One region of the Planctobacterium sp. AWH2_060 genome, then DNA from elsewhere that is predicted to be linked to it. Evidence: predicted binding sites of a transcription regulator. Region 1 holds the regulator's gene; the other holds the start of a gene.
The links. Region 1 encodes LexA, which represses DNA repair genes until DNA is damaged. Its sites were predicted from a motif close to TACTGTATNNNNATACAGTA; they were not measured.

Region 1 (7,848 bases):
AACCAGGCTAAAACTACCGGCAGTAAAAATACTAAGACAAATATTATTAAGGTATTGCGATTATTAGTTTTATTGTTGTCGCTCATCGTTCCACTTTTTCCTTAAGGCCAGGATAAATACCAGAATGCAGGCAATTGCCAACAACAGCCACTGCACTGCATATGCAATATGTTTCTCAGGAGACAAGGTGACAGGATTATAATTGTTCTCCAAAGCATATTGTTGTGTTTGTTCAACATACCCCATAACGGGCACTAAATCACGCTCCAGCCACTGGCTCATTAAACTTATTTCCGGTTGCTGGATAAGGGCAGGCCAACTGATTTGCTCAGCAGCCTGTCGGGTCAGTTGGTTCAGACCCGGCATATAAAGTACTACCTGGACATCTTCCAGCATGGAAGGTAATTCTACTTCAGGCAGTGAACGCCTGAAGTCATTGTCTTTATGCCAGCCAAAGTTTACCAATAAATAGCCCGCCTCGGTGCTTACAGGGGCAATAATTTCATAGCCAACACGTCCCTCTAGCACCCTGTTATCCCAATAAAAAAGATGTTCTATATCAACCCTGCCAGAAATCAAAACTCGTTTAAAAGCCTGTTCACTATCATCTGACAAGGCTTCTTTCAAATTGCCATAAACCAACTGCCCCGCCGCAACATCTTGCTTTGCCAACTCACTTTTTTCTTGCGCTCTACCGTACTGCCACAAGCTTAATTTCAATAAGATGACAACGGCCACAAAAGTGATTATGGTAGGGACTATCGGTAACTTTCTCATCAAATATACACAGGCAATTGAGGTTCTGAATGACGGTTAAAATTATAGTAGCGCTGCTCTTACTTTTTATGATTTACAATTTGTTCAGAGCGATGATGATAATGTTAAAGAATGAACCTGGGCAAGGTTCCATGACCAAATTTATTGGGCGTCGTGTAATGACTTCCGCGGTGATTATTATTTTACTGATTCTCGCAGTGGCGACGGGGATAATTACACCTAATCCCCGTCCCTACTGAGTTTTTAAAGAATATAAACAAATACAAATAAGCACACCCAGACAACATCAACGAAGTGCCAATACCAACTGGTGGCCTGGAATGCGAACTGGTTGTCTGGGCTAAAGTGTCCCTTCATCACCCGTCCAAACATAATGATCAGCATTAGGGTACCCAGGGTTACGTGCAAACCGTGGAAACCGGTGAGCATAAAGAATGTATTCCCGTAAATGCCGGAATCCAGCTTTAACCCCATGTCCTGATAAGCGTGAATATATTCCACCACTTGCAGGTACAAGAAAGTACAACCTAATAAGATAGTGATGCCAAGGAACAATTTCAGTTTTGCTCGCTCCCCTTTTTCTAATGCGACATGTGCAATGTGAGCCGTTACCGAGGACACTAATAAAATAATGGTGTTGTACAGAGGCAGACCGGTCCAGGGCATAGCTTCGGTGGTAGTGCCTCCTGGTGTTTCCACCAATGGCCAGATAGCTTCAAATGTTGGCCATAAAACTTCGTTGGTCATGGCATTGTTGGAAGAGCCCCCCAACCATGGCACGGCAATCACTCTGGCGTAAAACAGGGCACCAAAGAAAGCGAAAAAGAACATAACCTCAGAAAAGATAAACCAGGACATGCCTTGTCGGTATGAACGTCCAAGTTGAGCACTGTGCATACCGGACATAGATTCATCTATCTGGTTTTTAAACCAACCCACCAGCATAAACAGTAAAATTACAAAGCCCGCCAACAAAACCATTCCGGCATTGCCATCGGTGCCATTTTTCATTTCTATAACGAGATTACCAGCCCCAAATGCCATCAGAAATAGCGCAACAGCGCCAACAAACGGCCATGGACTTTGGTCGGGAACATAGTATTTTTCGTATTGTTGTTCACTCATTTTCTTCTCCTTTTAACCGCGATTCATGGCAATTTCTTGCACATCCCCGGTTACGTCATACAAAGTATATTGCACTGTAAAAAAGTTAATGTGCTCCGGTAATTCGGGATCCACATAAAACCGCATCGGCATCACAGTTTCAGCACCAGACTTGAGCGGTTGCTGTTCAAAACAAAAACATTCTGTTTTATTCAGGTAAATCGCTGCTGTTCCCGGAGATACTGAAGGAACAGCCTGACCAACAATATCCCGCTTAGTAGGATTTTTGGCGTAAAAGTCCACCTGATGCATTTCGCCAGGATGCACTTCTACGCGCCGAGTTTGCGTCTCAAATTGCCACGGCATACCCGTGTTTGTTCGGGTGATAAACTCCACGGTAATCAACCGGCTCTTATCCACTTCAATGTTGGCATACACAGCAGCTTCATTAGAGGTTTTGCCATTAATACCTGTGATTGCACAAAATACGTCGTATAAAGGCACCAGGGCAAAACCAAAGCCAAACATACCGAAAACAACGACCACCAACTTAATGACGACCTTGTTATTTTCTTTCTGCCGCGAATTACTCATGATTTCGAATTACTTAACCACTGGCGGTGTTTCAAAGGTGTGATACGGAGCCGGGCTCGGCACCTCCCACTCCAATCCTTCTGCACCATCCCAAACCTGTGCTGAAACAGGCTCGCCTTGCTTGCGGCAAGCCTTAATCAACAGCGCCAGGAAGATCAGTTGCGATAGACCAAAGGCAAAGCCTCCCAAGCTGATCCACTTGTTAAAATCGGCGAACTGCAAGGCATAATCCGGGATACGTCTGGGCATACCCGCCAGACCGACGAAATGCATAGGGAAAAACAACACATTGACTGACACCAGTGAACACCAGAAATGTAGCTTGGCCAGTGTGATGTCGTACATCTTGCCCGTCCACTTAGGCAACCAGTAATAGGTAGCCGCCATGATGGAGAACACGGCACCGGTAACTAGCACGTAATGGAAGTGAGCCACGACAAAGTAAGTATCATGGTACTGGAAATCCACCGGTGTAATCGCCAGCATCAAGCCTGATAAGCCCCCAATGGTAAATAACACGATGAAAGCCAGGGAGAACATCATGGGAATTTCAAAGCTGATTGCACCGCGCCACATCGTCGCCACCCAGTTAAATACTTTCACCCCGGTGGGCACCGATATCAGCATAGTGGCAAACATGAAGAACAGCTCCGCCCCCACTGGCATACCGGTGGTAAACATATGGTGAGCCCAGACGATAAATGACAACAAGGCAATGGACGCCGTGGCATATACCATGGAGGAATAACCAAACAATTTTTTACGGGAGAAGGTGGGAACAATCTGAGAGATAATGCCAAAGGCTGGCAAGATCATGATATACACCTCAGGGTGACCAAAGAACCAGAAAATGTGCTGGAACATCACCGGATCACCGCCACCAGCAGCGTCAAAGAAGCTGGTTCCAAAGAATTTGTCGGTGAGAACCATTGTCACCGCGCCAGCTAATACCGGCATAACAGCTATCAGCAGGAATGCGGTAATCAGCCAGGTCCAGACGAACAGTGGCATTTTCATCAGAGTCATACCTGGTGCGCGCATATTCAATATGGTTACGATAACGTTAATCGCACCCATGATTGAGCTGGCACCCATGATGTGCACTGAAAATACAAACAAAGCCGTTGTATCGTTACTGTAAGTGGTAGACAGAGGCGCATAGAAAGTCCAACCAAACGCGGGACCGCCACCTTCCATAAATAAGGACATTAACAGGATCAAGAAGGCAAAAGGCAAGATCCAGAAACTCCAGTTGTTCATTCTGGGTAACGCCATATCCGGCGCACCAATCATCAGTGGTACCATCCAGTTTGCCAGACCAGTAAACGCTGGCATAACGGCACCAAATACCATGATCAACCCATGGACAGTGGTCATCTGATTAAAAAAGTTAGGGTCAACAATTTGTAGTCCAGGCTGAAACAGCTCCGCCCGAATAACCATTGCCATGGCGCCGCCTATCAAAAACATGATGAAGGCAAACCAGAGATACAAAGTACCTATATCTTTGTGGTTAGTAGTGTATAACCAGCGCTTAATACCAGTAGGTTTATGATCGTGATGATCATGGTGCTCGTCGTGATGGATATCATTAGTCACTGTACTCATCTCAACTCCCCTTATTGTCCGTTTAATACAGCGTTAACATCTTTGGCTTGCACCAATTCACCTGTATCGTTACCCCAGGCGTTTCGCTCGTAAGTTATTACAGCGGCTAACTCTTTCATGGAAAGCTGCTTGCCATAAGCTTGCATGGCCGTTCCGGAAACACCGTTAACCACGACCTCAATGTGTTTTTGCATATCGTTAATGGCGATATCACTGCCCTTCAGTCCCGGGAATACGCCCGGTAAACCTTCACCATTAGGCATGTGGCAAGCGGCACACGTGGTGTTGTAAACGCGCTCACCGACACTCATGAGTTCGTCCATATCCATGTTCATAGCCAGTAATTTTTGCTCTTCTTCTTTGGCTATGCGCTGCTGCTCTTCTTGCTCAGCAATCCAGGCCGCGTAATCTGCTGGCTCTTTGGCAATTACCACAACCGGCATAAAGCCGTGATCCTTACCACATAACTCAGCACACTGACCGCGATAGATACCTGGCTTTTCAACTCTTGCCCAGGCTTCGTTGATAAATCCTGGGTTGGCATCTTTTTTAACGGCAAAATCCGGTACCCACCAGGAGTGGATAACATCATCCGAGGTGATCAGAAAACGGACTTTTTGATTGGTAGGAATGACCAGAGGGCGATCCACTTCCAGCAGATAGTTAATATTCTTTTCTAACTTGTTATTGATTTGCTCGGGTTGAGTAGCCATCACAGAATAATACTCAACCTCGTTATCCATGTACTTGTAATGCCACTTCCACTGAGAACCGGTTACCAAAACGGTGACATCAGGTGAAGACACATCTTCCATAGCAATCAGGGTTTTGGTGGCGGGAATAGCCATTCCGATTAGAATAATGAAGGGCACGACGGTCCAGGCGATTTCCACTTTAACACTTTCATGAAATGTTGCCGGTGTAACCCCTCTGGATTTTCTGTGGAAAATCGTGGCCCATAACATGGCACCAAATACAATCACACCAATGACCACACAAATCCAGAAAATGGTCATGTGTAAGTCATATACCTGTTGGCTGATATCTGTGACACCAGTGCGCAGATTTAACTGATATTGATCAGGTTTGGGATCTGACGCTGCGAAACTAGTGAAACTCACTAAAAACGCCATCACGCCCCAAATTCCAGTAAACAATTTACCCACCTGTGTGTTCCTCCTTCATTACCCGTTGTTTTGTTGTTGGTCATTTTTACAACAACGGTGCCGCACAAAAGTTACAGCATTGAAACATATATGTTATTACTATGTTAAAATCTGAATGATATGTAAACAAATTTCGAAGATCAAAAACAATTGAGAGACACTAAATGATGTTTTTTTCATCATCTATAGCGTCAAAAATAGACCGAAATCTTAAAAAGGGAAATAAATAAGCTGTTTTTAAAGCTAACTTTTAACGGGAACAACCAACTAGCAGGCCGTTAAAGATACAAAAAAGCCCATTTATCAATGGGCTAGAAGAGAGTGAGAAATAGTGAAATATTTTTGTTGGCAAGAAAAGTTTGCTACATCCAGGCGTTATTTCGGATAATTCCTACTGCTATACCTTCAATATTTAAGGGTTGAGATTTTAGATCGACCTTAATTGGTGCAAAATCAGGATTCTCGGCATGTAACAATACCTGAGAGCCGCTCTTTTCAAAACGCTTAACGGTAACATCCTCTTCCACTCTGGCCACCACAACCTGACCATTACGGGCCTGATTAGTGCGATGAACCGCCAGTAAATCGCCATCCATAATTCCAATGTCTTTCATGCTCTCGCCGTCCACCCGCAACAAATAATGGGCTTCAGGTTGAAACATGCCAGCGGCTACCTGATAGTGACTTTCTATGTGCTCTTGCGCCAGGATGGGTTCACCAGCCGCGACTTTACCAATTAATGGCAGACCTAATTCCGGCTCAGGTTCATCAACAGGTCCGGTAAGGCGAATACCACGAGAGGTGCCCGCTAAAATTTCAATCACCCCTTTTCTGGCCAGCGCCTTTAGGTGCTCTTCGGCGGCATTAACTGATTTAAAGCCAAGCTCACGTGCTATTTCGGCTCGGGTGGGCGGCATACCCGTGTCGGAGATTGTCTCTTTTATCAGGTTCAACACCTGCTCTTGTCGTAACGTAAGTGGACGCATATCTAACCTGTTTTTACGTACAGTTTAACTGGGAGTATATACAGTTACCGGATAATCTCAATAAAAAATCCGCAATTTCAGTTAAGTCCGCTGAAATTCGCTTACACAGATCACTAAGCCAAACAGAAAAGGTCATGCTATGATCGCAATAATTTGAATCTGAATTTAAGCACCATGGCCTGGTATCAAAATCTATTTTTTAATTTAGTAAAATACCCGACTCGCTGGCTGGTAAAAACCAGTAATATTCCTACAGATATCGAGGGCGAATTAGGTATCGATAAAACTCGTCCTATCATTTATCTGTTAAAAACTAATTCAGTCACTGACCGCGTTGCCCTGGAGTTGTCTACCAAAATGCTGGGCTTACCGGCTCCCGATCAACACCTGGAAATTGCTGGTGACAAAATTAGCAACTGTTTGTTTTTGCAGGAACCTGAATCTCTATTCTCAAAAAAATCAAAACACACAGACATCAACAAAAGTTTTACCCGCCTTTTTGAACTGCACCGAGATGATGAAAACCTGGATTTACAAATCGTTCCCGTGTCTATCTTCTGGGGACGCGCACCAGGTAAAGAAAGTCGCGGTTGGGCAGACCTGTTCACCTTCAAGGCCTCGCCAAACTGGTTGCGAAAGTTTTTTATTGTGTTGTTTTTAGGGCGAGATAACTTTGTCTATTACAGTTCCGCGGTTTCCAGCCAAAAAATGGCCACCACCGTAGGCTCAGATTCTGAAATCGCTCATAAGTTGATCCGACTGGCCCGCACCCACTTTTATCGTCGGCAGCAAAGTATGAACGGTCCAATGTTAATGGACCGACACCAGCTTTTTAACAGCATTCTGGCTGCGCCATCCGTTAAAAAAGCCATGGCACAGGAAGCTAAGAACTCTCCGCAACAGTTGCACAAAGCACGAATCAAAGCGAAAAGTTACATCGAAGAAATTGCCGCCGATTACCGGGAAGGCGTGATCCGCCTGGGCGATCGCTTATTGGGCCGGGTCTGGAACAAGATATATAACGGTATTGAAGTTAAAAATGCCGATAAAGTGCGGGAACTGGCGCAAAATGGTCACGAAATCATCTATGTTCCCTGTCATCGCAGTCATATGGATTACCTGCTGCTGACCTACGTAATTTACCACGAAGGACTGGTGACACCGCACATTGCCGCGGGTATTAACCTCAACTTCTGGCCCATCGGTGGTTTATTCCGACGCGGCGGTGCTTTCTTTATTCGCCGCTCATTCGCTGGTAATAAACTCTATACTGCGGTATTCCGCGAATACCTGGAGCAATTATTTAACAAGGGTTATTCCGTTAAATTTTATGCCGAAGGCGGACGCAGCAGAACCGGCCGGTTACTGCCGCCCAAAACCGGCATGTTAGCCATGACTATTCAGGCAATGGTAAAAGGCGTTAAACGCCCGGTGAGCATAGTCCCGGTTTATATCGGCTATGAGCATGTAATGGAAGTGAAGAGCTACCTCAAGGAATTGCGCGGCAAAAGTAAGGAAAAAGAATCTTTCCTCGGGGTATTTTCCGCCATCAGAAAGCTGAAAAACTACGGCTACGGATTTTTAAACTTTGGCGAGCCTATTCATCTGGGCCA
Region 2 (7,848 bases), 350 kb from region 1:
GCCCATTTTTTGTGGTTTCGTCTTTTTCTTTTTGTCTTTATGCTGGTTTAACAGATTCAGAGCCAACCGCCTGAAGCAGGCTATATTGATGGCGGAATTACCAGCGTACATTCTCTGATCATCCTCCCTGAACGTCACATCCAACACATGATGCTGACTGTTTTCTATGTACCAGTGGCGTCGGGTAGCCTTCATCAGTTCGTCAAGCGTCAGTTGTTCAGTACAGACATAATAATGGGTCTCATGGCTGGTTTGTCCTTTGACAGAGCGTTCTCTCACCACCGCGGCTATCGTTTTCAGGTCTGACCATTTTTCTTTTAGTTGCCCCTCAAGGATGAGGTCTGTTGACCAGACCGTGCGGGTTTCTTTTCGTCCATGTCCGGTTTCACTTTCGCTTAAACTGGCCTGTTCTGCCTCAGGTAAAGCCCAATATTTCTGGAACAGTGTATCTACCGCCTCAAGTAACGTGGGTTGATTTTTCTTGCACTGTACCAAAGCAATCCCTTTTTGTTCTTTAATCTGGTGGATAGTCTCTACCTGACAGTGAAGTGCGTCCAGGGTCAGAATAGCCCCGGTAATGTCCAGCGATTCAATTAACTCCCGGGCCATTGCCAGCTCATTTCCTTTGCCTCGTCCGGCTTTGTGATACAACACCAGCCCCTGTTCCACATCAAATGCAGAAACCATGCTCAATGGCGTTGAGCCGCTATATTTCGCGACACCTCGTACATCTTTGCCGTCAATAGCAATATGTTGAAACTGGCTTTCTTCCCTGACCGCATTTACCCAGGAAACCAACGCTGCCATTAATGATTCAGGCACCATAGTTCTGATGATACGGGCGACATTTTGTTGGGTGGGTATCCCGTATTCAAAAGGCAGATATTGTCTTAGCCAGTCCAGTCGTGTTTCGCCAAAAACATGAATATCAGCCCAGGATTTACTGCCACTTATGAGGGCACTTATCAACAGGAATGACATCTCCAGCACAGGATAATCCTGATTAACATGAGATCGGGTATCAGACACTTTTTGAAGATGAACAAGAATTTCCATGACGCGACCTTTATGAGAGATAAATCGGGCCAGGATGGAGTGAACAGAGTTCAGTGTAAAGCTATTTTATCGGCTTATGCCACAATGTGATCGTTAAAGGGAGCGTTATATCAAAAAGTTTGATCATGCCCTTTATAGTTTTTACGGTGAGCCTGTCATATTTTCTGCACTAAATGATTTCGAACAGTTGTTTTTTTGCTACAGCCTCGGCCCTAAGGATGGAAAGGACAGGTGGCTGATAACACCAGCATCCAATCAAAAAATTAACCAACTTGAACAGAAAGATATTCCAATTGTAAAAGCAATCAGAACCTCAAAACAAGACAGAGTATTATTTGTTGATGAGGACTTAAATTCGGGAATTTTAAAAGAACAATGGAAGAAATTTGCGTCACTTAAAATTAAAGTTCCCACTGATTCTGTATTCATTTCCGAAAATTACAACTTAGATGGCAAAAGGAAGCATACTCACAAGATCAGAATTTCAAAATCGAACTCAGGTGATTTAGTTTCAGGAGTCCTAAATTCTATTGGAGAAGCTTTCTCAGAGTTTTTGGGGGCTTTCCTCGGCGCATATAATATTAAATCTAATTTTGTTGCAAGAGATGCAATAGAAGGTTCATTCGTTTACAGAGTGAAAGCACAAGATCCTGAAAAGCTTAGGAATGAAGGTTATGAATTACTGAACAAAATTCAGGAAAAGTCTTCTCTTATACAACTTATCAAAGAACGTAAGTTTGACCTTCGAGCATTACGGAAATTGTTTGCTTTGCAACTAGAGAAAAGTGTAAATGTAGAATTAATTGATGAAGAAACTACGCAACGAGTATTGTCTCTTGATCAAGCAACAATTGAATCACTACTAAACGAAGTAGATGAAGCACTTCGAACATATCTTGATAGTACGATGGTTCCGCAGGCAGACTCTACCGAAGCAATAGCTAGTTACTTGAATATCTTAGAAACAGATGGAGTTGTGACAGCTGAAAAATTTGGAAAAGATCCTCGTCAAGTCTTGTATTATCGAGATGCGTGCATAATGCTTTCTTTGGTTCAAGAGTTTGGTAGATTGACCCCTTTCGGAAAGAAGATTGTAGATGCAAAAACTAATGTGGATGTTATTGCAGTAATTAAGCAACAGTTTGAAAATACAGACTGTTGCTTTATTTGGATGCATGAGCAAAAAGTCTCTGACATTAGAGACATTGACGAAAACACAGCAGCAGATTTCCTAATAAACTATTGCAATGGTTTGAGTGAGAATACTGCAAGAAGAAGAGCACAAACTCTCGTGGCTTGGGTCAAAAAGTTTAAAACACTTAAGTAATTATTTCCGAAATTCTTTTATTTGTAATTTCAATTGCTTCCTCACATAAGTCATTTCCCACAAAATTACGACCCAGTTTAGCTGATGCACTTCCGACAAATCCTGAACCACAGAAGGGATCCATAATAATATTATTTTCTATTGAGCTTTGCTCTATTAATGTCTTGGCGAGTCCTTCTGGCTTTTCAGTTGGATATCCTTTCCATACACGTTTTTCTACTAAAATGTCAGGCGTAGCAAGACTGTTAAGTTTTTTCTTACCTTTTTCGAAGAACAATATAAATTCATATCTTGCTCGATAATGGTATCCCATACCAATAGCGACTTTGTCCCACACGAGAGGTTTCCAGAATTTGAATCCAACTTTCTCTGCGATTGGTTTTACTATGAAAGCTGTTTCCTGATCACAAAATAAATAAAAGTGACTGTTTTTCTTCAATACCCTGTGTACTTGAGTAAAGAGTTCTTCAAATCGATCATTCGGAAAGATTTTAAACCACTTATTACTGGATGCTTTACTATTCTTTAATCGTGTAGTAGTTCCGATTTTGCGGTGTTTTTCGAGAGATTCATATGGAGGATCAGTGATAACAAGGTCAATTGAACAATCTTCTATCTGTTTTAAAAACTCAACAGCATCCAAATTGTATAGTTTATATTCCATTAATTAATCTACATATGTATCTATATACAGTGAATATTGGCATGAATTAATTAGCAAATCCAATCAAAACTAAAAAATTATAATTAGTAGGCTTGAGCACGTTCATATGAATGGTCGGGCGTATGACTACAACACTGGCCGTTTCTTGTCGGTTGACCCCTTTATTCAGTCGCCCACAAATAGCCAGAGCATTAACCCCTACAGCTATATCATGAATAATCCGTTGAGTGGGACGGATCCGAGTGGGTATACAAGCTGTGGTGTAGATGATAGCGCTGGTTGTCTTGTTGATGCTTTTGTAAATGGAGATTCAGAAGTGACTATAACCGGAGCGGATGGTAAGGCAATTGGCACTTATACTTTTAACGGTGATTCTAATGGAGATATGGGAGCAAAACTTTCAGCAATCAAAGAATTTGGTAAATCTATGCATAGAGCAAAAAGAGATGCTGCTATATCTGATCATGTTTATAAGAATAGACACCATGGGAAAGGAAAGTTGCCTGATGGTGTTTCAAAGGTCGATCCTTCTCAATATTCGGAATTGGAAGGGTTAACTTTCAATGATGTCGATTGGCACCCTAATAGATCCACCCATTTGCGACGTATTGGATCCACTTCAAACCGTCATTTTAGCCCTCAAACAGGGGGATTATTTCTCGCTTTTTTCTCCTCGTCCAGTCTAATTATGGTTCTCTCGTAATTTGCGGTAACTTTCGCCTTCCAGAACCAGTCGATAAGCGTTGTGTTTGAGTCGGTCGAGTGTCGCCGCGCCAAGCAGTTTATTTGGGAATGCCTGTCCCCATTCACTGAAGTCCAGGTTACTGGTGATAATCGTTGATTTTTGCTCATACCGTTCATCGATTAAGTCGTGTAAATCTTCATCCTGAGGTGATTTGAGTGGCTTTAAACCGAAGTCATCAATGATGAGTAAGTCGACTTTTGCCAGCGTTTGGAAACGCTTCTCATAGGTGTTGGTTGCTCTGGCTGCGTGAAGATTGGACAGTAACTTAGCCTGAGTGAAGAACAACACATCAATGCCTTTTTGTACCGCACAATGGCCAATAGCCTGAGCCAGATGACTTTTACCGGTGCCGCATGGACCCGCAATAAGTACTGCTACATGTTCGTCAATGAACCGGCAATCAGCCAGCTCATTAATATAAGCGCGATTCAGGTTAGGGTTGGCACTCAGATCGAAGCTCTCCAGGGTTTTATTGCCCCTGAAGCCTGCACGACGAAGGCGGGTGGCATATTTCTTCTGATCACGCCTGGCGACTTCATCCTGTACCAGTAACGCCAGGAAGTCCGGATAACTGAGTTGATGTTCGATGGCTTCACGATTACGCATCGCCAGAGAGTCCGTCATGCCAGAGAGGCGTAGTTGCTTCAGTAGTGGTGTAAGTTCGGGGATCGGATTGATCATCGTTTTTTCCTTATTCTAATGAGGGAGAAGTTTATTGGGATCTCGATGGAACCGGCCACCGCCGGTATAGACATCGCTCAACGTATCGAAGGCGTTCGATTCAATGGGCTGCTGGTCCAGTCCTTTTTCGAGGATTTGTCTGACCGCACTGTAGCGCACGTTATCGAAGGTCAGTGCCCGCAAGCAGGCAGCTTCAACGCGCTTATCACCGTAGCGTCTGGCAAGACCAACAACACCTTGTGCTGCGCGAAGGTTATCCAGTACCCGACTGGCGAACAGGCGCTTAATGAACACATGGCATGACTCACCAATCCGTTTCGCCTGAGTCAGACAATATTGTGGATCCTGCATGTTGTAAGCCTGAGCTGCGGGCGGTTGATGTTCGGGAACGGTGGCTCTGCCACCCTGATGGCGCATTCGGGCATGCGTTGCCTTGAGTTCATGGCCCTGATAAATGCGAATCATATTGTCACTGGCTTTGAGCCAGAGTGTTTCTCTGATCAGCGTATAGGGTACTGAGTAACGGCAGTGTTCAAACTGTACGTGGCCATCACCGTGTACCTTGACCTTTGTCCAGACGGCCTGCTCCGGTGGCACATCAGGTAACGGTTTAAGTCGTGCCTGCTCTATCTCAGTAAAGCGCTCAAGCGGCTGACATTTCGTGGTGCCGTGTTTACGATTTCCCGCAACCGCCAGCAACCAGCGTTTAAGTTGTGCATTGGCATCACTCAGACCGCGAAATTCCTTCAGGGGAACAAAGCTGTTTTTGATATACTTAACGTTAGATTCAACGCGGCCTTTTTTCTGCGGATCGCGTACCGGGCATGGCGCAATCAAAAAACCATAACCTTCAGCACATTCACCATAAGCCCTTTGTACCTGTGGGTCGTGATAGCAGGCCTTTGTAATCGCACATTTTGGATTGTCGATAACTACGCGTTTGGGCACCCCCCGGAACCACTCGAACGCCCGCCGGTGGCAGGCCAGCCAGGTTGCGGTACTTTGGTCACGGATAAACTCAGCATAAATGTGCCGACTCCAGGCCAGGGTCATCACGAAGATCCAGCTTTTGCGTAACTCGCCTGTTTGAGTATCGACAATGAGTGGTCCTGCGCCGAAGTCCACTTGCGCGGCATCGCCCGGTGTAAACTCCATGACGGTTGTAGGAACAGGCGTCTTCTCAGACAGGGCTTTTAAGTAACGGATCACCGACCAGTAACTACCGGTGAAGCCATATTTATCCATCAGTGCCTGATGGATTGTCGTGCCCTGCACACCATCCTGATACCACTTGTCGACTTTATCAGCGTAAGGTGCAACGGATGAGGTTGTGGTTGGGTTGGGTGGCTTCTCGCTAAAGACAGCGGCCAGTTGTGTATCATCAGGCAGCTCGCTATCCGGTTCAAGCCAGCCATGCTTCAATGCGGTACGCTTAATCGCTTTCACTTTATTACGGCCAGCGACGCCACTATCAGCGATGGCTCGATTAGAATCCCCCATTCGCATTCGAACGAGGATGTGTCGGTATTGGTACATTTCAAACCTCCGGTTTGCCATGCGTAATCTCCTGACTGCAAAAACAGTCAACGATACGCGAGTTAAACAGAAGTTTGAGGGGAGAAATCAGGTCAAAGTGGATCTATTACGCCGCCAATCAGGTGGATCGATTACGGTGCAAATGGGGTGGATCCATTACGCCGCCAACGAAATGGATCCATAGCGGTGCCAATTAACAAATGACGAAGGTACGGGAGGTTCAGGGTTTAAATCTGGACTTTATTATGATGAGAATTATGATGAATATATATATGCGTTCGCTGGTACCGAAGGTGGAATAACAGGAGCTGATTGGAAAACCAATGCAACTGAGATGGTAGGAACCTCTGACCAACATAGATTGGCAGTTCAAAATACAGCCGTGATATCTAAAATTGTAGGAAAAGACAATCTTAGACTAACAGGGCATTCATTGGGAGGAGGGTTGGCCTCTTTGGCGGCGTTAACTAGTGGCGTTCCTGCAAACACGTTTAACTCCGCTGGTGTAACCACAGGGACAATAAATGACCACAATGGAAATATGCGAAATGCGTCAAAAATAAATTCGTACTATGTTAAAGGTGAAATCCTCAGTTATGCTCAGAAGAACCTTCCCTTTGTCCCATACAAAATTGGAAATCAAATAGAGTTACACTCAACTATTCAGCCAACAAGATCTTCACTCAATAACTGGCCTTGGAGACCTGCCCATCATACAATGAAAGAGAGAGTGGAAATGCATGGTATTTCACACGTCATCGAAGCACTAGGTAAGTAGGTGGTAAAACATGCTAAAAATATTTGTAATGGCTGTAACGTTTCTAATATTAAGTTGTGGATACATTGAATCTAGTGAATCAACTAATATCGCAGTGCAAGAAAAAAGAGCTAATGAAATGAATCTTGTTTCGGTTGTAAAGAGTGGAGATGAAAAAAAAGTTCGAGAAGTGCTAAATACTTTCATAACGATACCTCAAGAACAATTAAACCAGTCTTTAATCGTTGCTCTTAAATCTGAGAATATAGAAATATTCACGGCTCTTCTGGAAGCTGGGGCGGACCCAAATTTACCGAACGCTGAAGGACAAATGCCTATAATTTTCGTGTCAATGTCAGTTGGACGAGAAGAGTTCATGAAATTGCTGTTGGATTATGGAGCTAATATCGATTCGGATTTAAAGGTATACGGTACCCCCTTAATAGTTGCTTTAAGGGGGCGTCATTTTGATGTCGCACTTCACTTGTTGGAAAGGGGCGCAAATCCGTTTATTGGGTATTTAAACGATGAAAATTTACTTTCATATTTGTGTGAGGAAGATGATTGGTACAATCCTCAACTAAAAAAAGAGAAAGAGCAACTTATAAAGTTCATCTTAGATAAATACGCTCATCAATTTGGGACCGGGTGTTTAAATAAGGATAACTAATAATTTACGTGGACACCCATCGTAATTTTACGCCGTTAACCGTATACGAAAGCACCAGCTATGATGCGCTGGGACGTGTGCTGGTTAACCGCAATGCGGGCGGCGGAAACTTATATGGACAGCCATCCTAATGATGGATGCAGCTAAACTAATTTAATTTACATGGACACCCATCCCCCAGTGTCAGGATAGTTGTCGCCTCAGTTTTTCGGAACTAAACAGGACACCCACCTTACGATACGCAGTTTTATGGTGCGCCGGACACCGAAAGCCGCGGAAATCATTCCCGGGAATACGTGTATGACGAATTAGGGCGTGTCACCGTGCAGGAAGATACCATCACCAAAGACGGTATCTCTAACTACATTCAGCGTTTTGCATATGATGCCAATTACGGCCGTTTGTTGGCGCA

Region 2: a site for LexA is predicted at 3,060-3,079, ahead of ACXAD8_RS17165 (DNA-methyltransferase). Genes of this name have one in related genera too.

The regions. Positions count from the first base shown of each region.
Region 1 covers NZ_JBSWTG010000001.1:3,665,679-3,673,526, reverse strand. The annotation lists gene ACXAD8_RS15720 (hypothetical protein) at 1-86, opposite strand, end outside; gene ACXAD8_RS15715 (SURF1 family protein) at 70-777, opposite strand; gene ACXAD8_RS15710 (DUF2909 domain-containing protein) at 807-1,016, shown strand; gene ACXAD8_RS15705 (cytochrome c oxidase subunit 3) at 1,021-1,902, opposite strand; gene ACXAD8_RS15700 (cytochrome c oxidase assembly protein) at 1,915-2,475, opposite strand; gene ctaD (cytochrome c oxidase subunit I) at 2,485-4,083, opposite strand; gene coxB (cytochrome c oxidase subunit II) at 4,095-5,216, opposite strand; gene lexA (transcriptional repressor LexA) at 5,612-6,235, opposite strand; gene plsB (glycerol-3-phosphate 1-O-acyltransferase PlsB) at 6,410-7,848, shown strand, end outside.
Region 2 covers NZ_JBSWTG010000001.1:4,011,575-4,019,422, forward strand. The annotation lists gene ACXAD8_RS17155 (ISAs1 family transposase) at 1-1,056, opposite strand, end outside; gene ACXAD8_RS17160 (DUF6575 domain-containing protein) at 1,166-2,383, shown strand; gene ACXAD8_RS17165 (DNA-methyltransferase) at 2,376-3,047, opposite strand; partial or broken gene ACXAD8_RS17170 (RHS repeat-associated core domain-containing protein) at 3,148-3,298, shown strand; gene istB (IS21-like element helper ATPase IstB) at 3,730-4,473, opposite strand; gene istA (IS21 family transposase) at 4,489-6,009, opposite strand; partial or broken gene ACXAD8_RS17185 (Tle-like phospholipase domain-containing protein) at 6,236-6,787, shown strand; gene ACXAD8_RS17190 (ankyrin repeat domain-containing protein) at 6,798-7,436, shown strand; gene ACXAD8_RS17195 (hypothetical protein) at 7,445-7,567, shown strand; gene ACXAD8_RS17200 (hypothetical protein) at 7,733-7,848, shown strand, end outside.